3 regions of the Cupriavidus sp. FW305-F7 genome follow, and region 2 is predicted to be linked to each of the others. Evidence: predicted binding sites of a transcription regulator. Region 2 holds the regulator's gene; each other region holds the start of a gene.
The links. The regulator sigma-54, encoded in region 2, starts transcription at its own class of promoters, with help from an activator protein. The targets are predictions, from matches to a motif close to TGGCANGNAANCTGCTTT.
Positions count from the first base shown of each region.

Region 1: urtA (urea ABC transporter substrate-binding protein) is a predicted target of sigma-54. The motif match lies at 1,570-1,587, and genes of this name have one in related genera.
Region 3: AC3WL8_RS05780 (isopenicillin N synthase family dioxygenase) is a predicted target of sigma-54. The motif match lies at 1,062-1,079, and genes of this name have one in related genera.

Region 1 is NZ_JBYSYC010000012.1:70,890-74,161, reverse strand. Features, by position in the region: gene urtB (urea ABC transporter permease subunit UrtB) at 1-111, opposite strand, end outside; gene urtA (urea ABC transporter substrate-binding protein) at 259-1,515, opposite strand; gene cyoD (cytochrome o ubiquinol oxidase subunit IV) at 1,869-2,237, opposite strand; gene cyoC (cytochrome o ubiquinol oxidase subunit III) at 2,237-2,881, opposite strand; gene cyoB (cytochrome o ubiquinol oxidase subunit I) at 2,887-3,272, opposite strand, start outside.
Region 2 is NZ_JBYSYC010000007.1:61,549-64,820, forward strand. Features, by position in the region: gene hpf (ribosome hibernation-promoting factor, HPF/YfiA family) at 189-539, opposite strand; gene AC3WL8_RS08750 (RNA polymerase factor sigma-54) at 588-2,069, opposite strand; gene lptB (LPS export ABC transporter ATP-binding protein) at 2,205-3,005, opposite strand; gene lptA (lipopolysaccharide transport periplasmic protein LptA) at 3,063-3,272, opposite strand, start outside.
Region 3 is NZ_JBYSYC010000004.1:201,749-205,020, reverse strand. Features, by position in the region: gene AC3WL8_RS05785 (ABC transporter substrate-binding protein) at 1-752, opposite strand, end outside; gene AC3WL8_RS05780 (isopenicillin N synthase family dioxygenase) at 1,295-2,293, shown strand; gene AC3WL8_RS05775 (superoxide dismutase family protein) at 2,369-2,953, opposite strand; gene AC3WL8_RS05770 (LysR family transcriptional regulator) at 3,072-3,272, opposite strand, start outside.

The sequences.
Region 1 (3,272 bases), on a different contig from region 2:
GAAATCGTCTTCGGCCAGCGGCTTCAGGTCGGCCTGCGTCAGCGCCGCGGCCCACGGCGCAGCCGCCAGCAGCAGCGCCGCCAGCAAGGCGCGCAGCCATGGCATGGCCATTGTCGGAAGTAGTTTGGGCATAGTGGCTGGCGCAGTGGCGGCGCTTCAGCGCCTTGTTGTTCTGGGTGTGCGAAAGGGGGCGATGCGCTCCCCTCCCCCGCCTTGCGGGAGAAGGAAGCCATCGTCAGGGGCCGGACTGGCGTCCGCTTACATCACCTTGTCCGGCTTGCCTTCATTACCCGCGATGAACGGGCTCCACGGCTGCGCACGCACCGCCTTCGGCGTCTTCCACACCACCGAGAACTGGCCATCACCCTTCACTTCGCCGATCATCACCGGCTTGTACAGGTGGTGGTTCTCGCCCATGGTCAGGGTGAAGCCGTCCGGTGCCTTGAAGGTCTGGCCGTACATGGCGGCGCGCACCTTGTCGGTGTCGGTGGTGCCGGCCTTCTTCACGGCCTGCGCCCACATGTGAATGCCGACGTAGGTGGCTTCCATCGGATCGTTGGTCACGCGTTTGTCGCCGCCGGGCAGATTGTTGGCCTTGACCCATGCCGCCCACTGCTTGCGGAAGGCATCGTTCTCGGGGTTCTTGACCGACATGAAGTAGTTCCATGCGGCCAGGTGGCCCACCAGCGGCTTGGTATCGATGCCGCGCAGTTCCTCTTCACCCACCGAGAACGCCACCACCGGCACGTCCTTGGCCTTCAGCCCGGCGTTGCCCAGCTCCTTGTAGAACGGCACGTTGGAGTCGCCGTTGATAGTGGAGATCACCGCGGTCTTGCCGCCCTGCGAGAACTTCTTGATATTGGCGACGATGGTCTGGTAGTCGCTGTGGCCGAACGGGGTGTAGACCTCTTCGATGTCCTTGTCGGCCACGCCCTTGCTCTTCAGGAAGGCGCGCAGGATCTTGTTGGTGGTGCGCGGGTAGACGTAGTCCGTGCCCAGCAGGTAGAAGCGCTTGGCGCCGCCGCCTTCCTTACTCATCAGGTATTCCACCGCCGGGATCGCCTGCTGGTTGGGCGCTGCACCGGTGTAGAAGACGTTCTTCGACATCTCTTCGCCTTCATACTGCACCGGGTAGAACAGCAGCGAGTTCAGTTCCTCATAGACCGGGAGCACCGACTTGCGCGACACCGAGGTCCAGCAGCCGAAGGTCACTGCGACCTTGTCCTTGGTGATCAGCTGGCGCGCCTTTTCCGCGAACAGCGGCCAGTTCGAGGCCGGGTCCACCACCACCGGCTCCAGCTTGCGTCCCAGCACGCCGCCGCTCTTGTTGATCTCATCAATGGTCATCAGGGCCACGTCCTTCAGCGACGTCTCCGAAATGGCCATGGTGCCGGACAGCGAATGCAGGATGCCGACCTTGATCGGCTCCTTGGACTGCGCCAGCGCCAGCGGGCTGGTACCGATCATCGCCGCGGCGGCTATCGCCGACAGCTTCAGCATGTCACGTCGTTGCATTTTGCAGCTCCCGTTTATGGTGTTGGTCAGGGACTACGCTCCCCGGGTGATGCTTCTGCAACTAGCGTGCCATGGAGGCAAACGGCCTGATACCCACTGCGCCGGCGGCAGACGGCCTGCTGGCGCGGCGCGCAGGCGCTACCGCTGCCGGCGATCGCGTATCCGCACCAGGGCAGTGCGGGCGGCGCGCGCACCACTCCCGTGCATCGGTGCAATTCCGTGCGGGCGGCATGCGAAAGGCGCCAGGCGCTGCGCGCCCCGCACCAGGGCCGGGCACCATGCCCCAAGGCTGGCATGGGCAAAAAAAAGGGCCCCTTCCGGGGCCCCGCTTTCGATGCCAGGACGCTGGGTCCTTACATCACCATCATGTTGGCGTTCAGGTTGTGCATGATCCACAGCGAACCCGCCACCACGATCACCAGGATCAGCGCGGTGAACAGCAGCGCGATCACGTTGCTGCGCTGCTCAGACGACGTGTCCAGGTGCAGGAAGTACTTCAGGTGGACCAGCATCTGGACCACGGCCATGCCGAGGATGATCCAGAGGATGGTGCCCTTGTCCATGCTGCCGTCCATCACAAGCTTGAACGGGATCACGGTCAGGATCACGGCCAGGATGAAGCCGATCGCGTACGACTTGAAGCTGGCGTGGGTGTCGTGGCCCGCGTGCGAATCGTGCGAGTCGTGGGCGCCGTGCGCCGCCGGTGCGTTGTGTTGTGCCATCACAGATGTCCCATCAGGTAGACCACGGTAAACACGCCGATCCAGACCACGTCCAGGAAGTGCCAGAACAGCGACAGGCAGGTCAGGCGCTTGGTCAGGGTCGGGGTGATGCCCTTCTTCGACAGTTGCCACATCAGCACGATCATCCACAGCATGCCGCTGGCAACGTGCAGGCCGTGGGTGCCGACCAGGGTGAAGAATGACGACAGGAACGCGCTGCGGCCCGGGCCGGCACCTTCGGCGATCAGGTGATGGAACTCGTTGATTTCCATCGCCATGAAGGCCAGGCCCAGCAGGAACGTGACGCCGAGCCACACCTGCACGCGGCTCAGGCTGCGGTTCTGCAGCGAGATCATCGCCATGCCGTACGTGATCGAGGAGAACAGCAGGATGAAGGTCTCCACCAGCACGTAGTTGAGCTCGAACAGCTCCTTCGCCGACGGGCCGCCTGCCAGCTCGCCGCGCAGCACGGCGAAAGCCGCGAACAGTCCGGCGAAGATGATGCAGTCGCTCATCAGGTAGATCCAGAAGCCATACACCGTATTGGCACTGGTATCGTGGTGCGCATGGTCATGGCCGTGCGCGTCGGCGTGAGCCGAGGCGCCTGCCTGCGCGGGGATGCGGTCTAGGACTTGAGTCGACATGGTTCTCAGGCTTGCGAAGCAATGCGCTGCAGTTGGCGCGTTTCGATCTGCTCGACCTCGGTGGCCGGCACGTAGTAGTCGATGTGGTCGTCGTTGCTGCGGTGGATGAACGCCCAGATCATGCCCACCAGGCCAACCGCGGCCATCCACCAGATATGCCAGGTCAGGGCAAAGCCGAACACCAGGCTGAAGGCGCCGATGATGAAGCCCGCGCCCGTGTTCTTGGGCATGTGGATCTTCTCGTAGCCTTCGGTCGGCAGGGTCTCGCCGCGGGCCTTCATGTCGGCGAACGCGTCCAGGTCACGCACCACAGGGGTGTGCGCGAAGTTGTAGAACGGCGGCGGCGACGAGGTGGCCCACTCCAGGGTGCGGCCGCCCCACGGGTCGCCGG
Region 2 (3,272 bases):
TGCGAACACTCTTGCCCATTCGGGTGAAAAGCGTTGGCTCCGGCGCCACAGCCGGGCCGCACCGCCAGTGCGGGCGCGGCATGCCGGCGGCAACCCGGAACGCAAGGGCGCAAAAAAGCCGCGCTTCGTGGCGCGGCTTGCCTGTTCAATCCTGATTCAGCAGCCCGCTGCGGGGCTGCCGGGCACGGTCATTGCTGCATTTGCGCTGCGGCCATCTGGTACTTGACCGCTTCGCGGTCGTGGCCTTGCACGCGATCCTTGTAGCGGATCACCTGACGGTCCAGCTTGTCGACGAGTGCGTCGATCGCTGCATATAGGTCTTCGTGATGCGCCTCGACAAAGATGTCCTTGCCCTTGAGATGTAGATTAATTTCCGCGTACTGACGCCGGTCCTTTTCCTTGTGGTTGTCGACAGAGAGCAGCACGCTAACGCCAATGACCTGATCGAAATGCCTGACGATTCGCTCCAGCTTCGTTTCCACGTACTCACGCAGAGGGGGCGTGATGTCCAGGTGGTGTCCACTGATCTTGAAGTTCATAGCGCTTCTCCTTCTGAAAGAGCCTCACCAGGCAGGCGGTGGGCTCGGCTACAAAGACTTGCGGAGATTGACTGCGGGGATCTTCAGGGCTTCGCGATACTTGGCAACAGTGCGGCGCGCAACAACAAAGCCTTGCTCACCCAGCAGTTCGGCAATGCGACTGTCGGAAAGGGGATTCCTCGGGTCTTCGGCTCCTATCAGTTGCTTGATCAAGGCGCGGATGGCCGTTGATGAAGCCGCGCCACCGGTTTCGGTGGACACGTGGCTGCCGAAGAAGTACTTCAGTTCGAAAGTACCCATCGGCGTTGCCATGAATTTATTGGTCGTCACCCGGGAGATGGTTGACTCGTGTAAACCCAGTGTATCGGCAATCTCCCGCAAAACCAAGGGGCGCATGGCGATTTCGCCGTGACTGAAAAAGTTCTTTTGACGCTCGACAATGGCCTGCGAGACACGCAGGATTGTGTCGAACCTTTGCTGGATGTTCTTGATCAGCCAGCGCGCCTCTTGCAGCTTTTGCTGCAGTCCGGCCGTGCCGGACTCACCCTTCGCGCCACGCAGGATTTGGGCATACATATCGTTGATGCGCAGCCTCGGCATCACATCCGGATTGAGCTGCGCGATCCAGCCGCCGCCACCCTTGCGCACGAACACGTCCGGCACCACAAAGTCCGCTTCCGGGCGGCTGTACGCATGGCCGGGGTAGGGCGCCAGCGAGCGGATCAGTTCGTGTGCGGACTTCAGTGCCACTTCATCTACCTGCAGTGCCTTCTTCAGCCGCGTGTAGTCGCGTACTGCGAGCAACTCCAGGTGATTGCTAACGATGTTCAGCGCCAGTTCGCGTTGCGGGTGCGTCAGGCGTCGCAACTGCAGGGCCAGGCACTCGGCGGCGTTGCGCGCACCCACGCCGGGCGGGTCGAAACTCTGCAGCAGCGTGAGGATGGCGTGGACTTCGTCGATCTCGAACTCGAGTTCTTCCGGCAACTCCGTGCAGATCTCCTCAAGCGATGCGCTCAGGTAGCCATCGTCGTCGAGCGATTCGATCAGGAAGATGGCCAGGCCTTTGTCGCGCGCCGAGATCTTCAGCGGCGTGAGCTGCTCCATCAGGTACTCGCGCAGCGTGGGCTCGGCCTCGCGCAGCTGCATCGGCGTTTTTTCATCCTCGTCGCCCTGGGGGCGGCGGGCAAAGTCGTCCAGGCTCCAGTCGCCGCTGCCGTAGTCGTCGCCGTTGCCGCTGTCGCCATAGCTGTCGTCGTCACCCGCGCCGTCGGCGCGAGCCTCGCCATTGCCCTGGGGCTCAGCCGGGGCGGGCGCCGGTGCGCTCTGCAGGTTGACCGAGCCGTCGGCCGCCACGCGCAGCGGGCTTTCGATCCAGTCGTTCTCGCGCTCGAGCAGCGGGTTTTCCGTCAGCGCCTGTTCGACCTCTTGCTGCAGTTCCAGCGTGGAGAGCTGCAGCAGCCGGATCGACTGCTGCAGTTGCGGGGTCAGGGCCAGATGCTGGGAAAGACGGAGCTGTAGCGACGGTTTCATGCGAGCTATTCTATGCGCATCTTTCCGTTGTTGGAACGGAAATTGCTATCGCTTATGCGGTCCGATCGCCGCTGGCTGTGGGAGGGCCCACGCGCGCCCGCGAAGAGGCCTGCCGCTCGCGGGCAGGCCGTTAAGTCACATGCGGAAGTTCTCGCCCAGGTAGACGCGCCGCACTGCGTCATTGGCGATGATTTCCTCGGGCTGGCCCGCGGCCAGCACCGTGCCTTCGCTGATGATGTAGGCGTGGTCGCAGATGCCGAGCGTCTCGCGCACGTTGTGGTCGGTGATCAGCACGCCGATATTGCGTGCCTTGAGGAAACTGACGATGCGTTGGATCTCGCCCACGGCGATCGGGTCCACGCCGGCGAAGGGTTCGTCCAGCAGGATGAAGCGCGGCGACGACGCCAGCGCGCGCGCGATTTCGACACGGCGGCGCTCGCCGCCCGATAGCGACAGCGCCGGGTTGTTGCGCAGGTGCGCGATCTGCAGGTCGTCGAGCAGCGAATCCAGGCGGCGCTCGATCTCGGTCTTGGGCAGCGGCTTGCCGTTGCTCACCTGAAGCTCCAGCACCGCGCGGATGTTCTCTTCGACGTTGAGCTTGCGGAACACCGAGGCTTCCTGCGGCAGGTACGATAGCCCCATGCGCGCGCGCTCGTGGATCGGCAGGCCGCTGATGTGGTCGCCGTCGAGCACGATATCGCCTTCGTCCAGCGCCACCAGGCCCACGATCATGTAGAACGAGGTGGTCTTGCCCGCGCCGTTAGGCCCGAGCAGGCCGACCACCTCGCCGCTCTTCACGTCGAGCGAGACGTCCTTGACCACCGTGCGCGAGCCATAGCGCTTCTTCAGGTGGCGCACGACCAGCGTGCTGCCGCCGGGAAGGACGGTGGAGGCTTCGACGGAAGGCTTGTCGGCGATGGTTGCGGTATCGGTCATTGGCACGGTCTGGCGTTCAGGCGTTTCTGGCGCGGGCAGGCAAGCCGGCGCCAGGCGTCAGGGTTTGTTGGCAGGCGCGGGCGCCGTCTTCAGGTCCAGCGGCGAGCCGCCATTGCCCGTGGCGCCGGCCTTCTGGTCCTGGCGCGGCGACAACACCGCGCGCACGCGACCGGACGGATTGGCGGCCGCGGCGTCGCCGCTGCCGCCGCCGGCGGCCGTGTAGAACTCCTTGCGGCTGTCGTAGGTCAGCACCGCGCCGCGGATCTC
Region 3 (3,272 bases), on a different contig from region 2:
CCGCGGGTCGAGGCCTTGACGAAGGCCTTCATCACCTCCGGATCGGATGTCATGCTCTTGCGGTTGGCCACCAGCCCGTTGCCGTAGGACTTCATGCCATAGTCCGAGAAGCGGAACACCGTGATCTTCTCTGGCCCCATGCCGCGCGCCTTCAGGTTCAGCAGGCCGGTGAAGAAAAAATAGGCGGCGGCATCGAAGTCGCCCTTGACGAAGCGCGTGTCGCCGATATCGGGCGTGACGCTCTCCCACTTCACGCCGCCGGGGTCGAAGCCCTGCGCCCTGGCGAAGACAGGGAACAGCTTGCGCGAGGCATTGAACGGCTGGCCCAGGATGGACTTGCCGGCCAGGTCCGCGGGCCTGACGATGCCGCTGCCCTTGCGCACCAGGATCGCGTTCGGATTCAGGTCGTACTGGATGGCCACCGCCTTGAGCGCGGCGGACGGGTTGGTGGTGTTGAATTCGATCATCGCCGCCAGGTCGGCCGAGGCGCAGTCATAGGCGCCGCCCGCGACCAGGCTGATGGCCGAAGCCGAGCCGTTGCCAGTATCGATGGTGACGTCGAGCCCGGCGTCCTTGTAGTAGCCGCGCTGGTGCGCCAGCAGGAACCCCGCGCCCGAGGCTTCCACCTTCCAGCCGAGATTGAACTTGAACTTCTGCAGCGAGCCCGCCGCGCGGACATGGGGCACCGCGAACGGGGCGGCGGCAAGCAGGGCGGTGGCGCCAGTGGCGCGCAGGAAGGAACGGCGACGCATGTCTTTCTCCGGAACGAATGTCACTGGACGATGCGTGCGCGGGCGGCTGGCGCGGGTGCAGAAGGAGAGCGTGGCCTCCCGAGACGCCGGCACCACGCCGCGCCGGCATGCGGCCAGGGCATGCGCGGGGACCGTGCACATCATCGGGAGCAATTTCCGGGCGGCGTGCCGCTGAACGCTTCTACTCCGTTGCGGTTTCAGCAGGATCCGTGCCGGGCGCTGCGCGGCGCCATGCACCAAGCCGTTGCCCGGCATGCGCCATCACAGCGCAATCCCCGGCGCAATGCTGCGATCCCGGTGCAAAACCCCTGGCCCGGAACCTGCATAACCTCAGGCAAGAGTAGAAGCGTTCACCATCCCCGCGGCGCGTCGCAGACGCACGCCGGATGGCCGGGAATTGCTCTTGAAGTCCGTGCCCCTCGCCATCGCGCAGGCTGGCACAGGCGACCTCAGGAGCGCGTTGTCCCGGCGTGCGTTGCCATGGGTGGTCTGCCTGTGCCGGCGAGGGGCCAATCCCTGACCCGCATTGCACAAGGAACACCATGAGCCAACCAGACACCGCCTACGCCCTGGCCGAACTCCACCGCGAATCGCGCATGGGCGCGTTCGGTTCGGAAACCCGCCAGCGCGAGATCCGCCGCATCGACCTGTCCGACTACGCGCGGCGCAAGGCGCAAATCGCCGATGAACTGTGGAAGGCATCGGTCGACGTCGGCTTCTTCCAGATCGCCAACCACGGCATCGACCTGGCCAGGGTGCGCGAAGCCTTCGCCATGACCGAGCACTTCTTCGCGCTGCCCGACGCCGTCAAGGCGCAATACCCGCTGCAGAAGGCCAACAACGCCGGCTGGGAAAGCCGCGCGCAGGTGCGCCCCTCGACCGGCACCCCGGACCAGAAGGAGTCCTACCAGATCACGCGCCCGCATATGGCCGGGCTGTGGCCCGGCGATGACGAACTGGAAGGCTTCCGCGCCACCATGCTTGCCTTCGAGGCGCAATGCTGGGAGGTGGGCATGAAGGTGCTGTCGTGCTTTGCCGGCAAGCTCGGCTTTGCCAGCGACTTCTTCACGCAGGCGCACGATCCGCGGGCGCCGGACTACCAGAGCACGCTACGGCTGCTGCACTACTACGCGATCCCGCCCGAACTGCGCGACAAGCTGGACCTCTGGCGCGCCGGCGCGCATACGGATTTCGATTGCCTGACGCTGCTGTTCCAGCGCCCCGGCCAGGGCGGCCTGCAGGTCTGCCCCGGCAAGGAGATGGAGGCGCAGGCATGGACCCCGATCGAGCCGGACGAGGAAGTCATCACCTGCAATATCGGCGACATGCTGATGCGCTGGAGCGACGACCGGCTGCCGTCGAACTTCCACCGCGTGCGCAATCCCGCGCCGGATGAATACATGGGTCCGCGCTACAGCATGGCGTTCTTCTGCCAGGCCAACCGCAGTGCGATGATCGAAGGGCCCGGCGGCAAGTATCCGCCGATCAGCGCGGGGGATTACCTGCGGCAGCGGGTGAATGCGAATTTCAAGGGGTATTGAGGCAGCGAGTGATTGTCGCTGCCGAGGGAGAACACCGGCGGGCTTGTCAAAGCCCGCCGGCCGTTTGTGACGCGATCACGAAGCCGCCACCACGCCGCAAGCAATCCGCCCGCCCGCATTCCCGGTCGGCTGCGTCTTGTAGTCGTCCGGGTCCTTGTGTACCACCACCGCGCGGCCGATCACGCCGTTGGCGCCCGTGCCAACGGTCAGGTCCGGCAGCAGCATGCTGACGCGCACGTTGCCGTTGGCGTCCGCGGTGACGTTGTTCATGTCGCCGGCGTGGTGGTCGGGCATGGTCATCTGGCCGTGGGGCTTGCCGGTCGGGTTGAAGTGGCCGCCCGCGCTCATCGCGTCAGGCGCCGAGCAGTCGCCCTTCTCATGGACGTGGAAGCCGTGCACCGAGCTGGGCGGCAGGCCGGTGATCGCCGCGGTCATCATCACGCCGCCCGGCTGCTGCTGGAAGTTCACGGTGCCGGCGGTATTGGTGCCGCTCTTGGGCTGGAGCGTGGCCGTCGCCCTAGCGCTGGCGCTGGCGCTGGTGCTGGTGCTGGCGCCGGACGCGCTGGCTGCAGACGAGGAGGTCTTGCCGGAGCCGGCGCAGCCGGCCAGTGCAATGGTCGCTGCAATGCAGGCCGCCAGGGGGGTAAGCACTTGTTTCATCGGACTCCTCTTCTTGTCGTGATTTCGGAAAAAACAGTATAGGCTGGCCGGCGCCAGGCCGATTTCCGGTTTTGTCCTACATACCGCACTAGACTGCGGCCACTAGCCTATCACGCCATCAGGCCGCGACCGCCAGCCGCTGCTGTGCCGCACCAAAGTGCGGGTGGCGCGAGAACAGGTCCGCTGCCCAGTTGACGAACACCCGCACCTTGGCCGACAGGTGCCGGTTCTGCGGATACATCGCCGAGATCGGCAGTTCTTCGGTCTGCCAGTCGGTCATGATCTCCACCAGCCGGCCGCTGGCCACATAGGGCTCGGC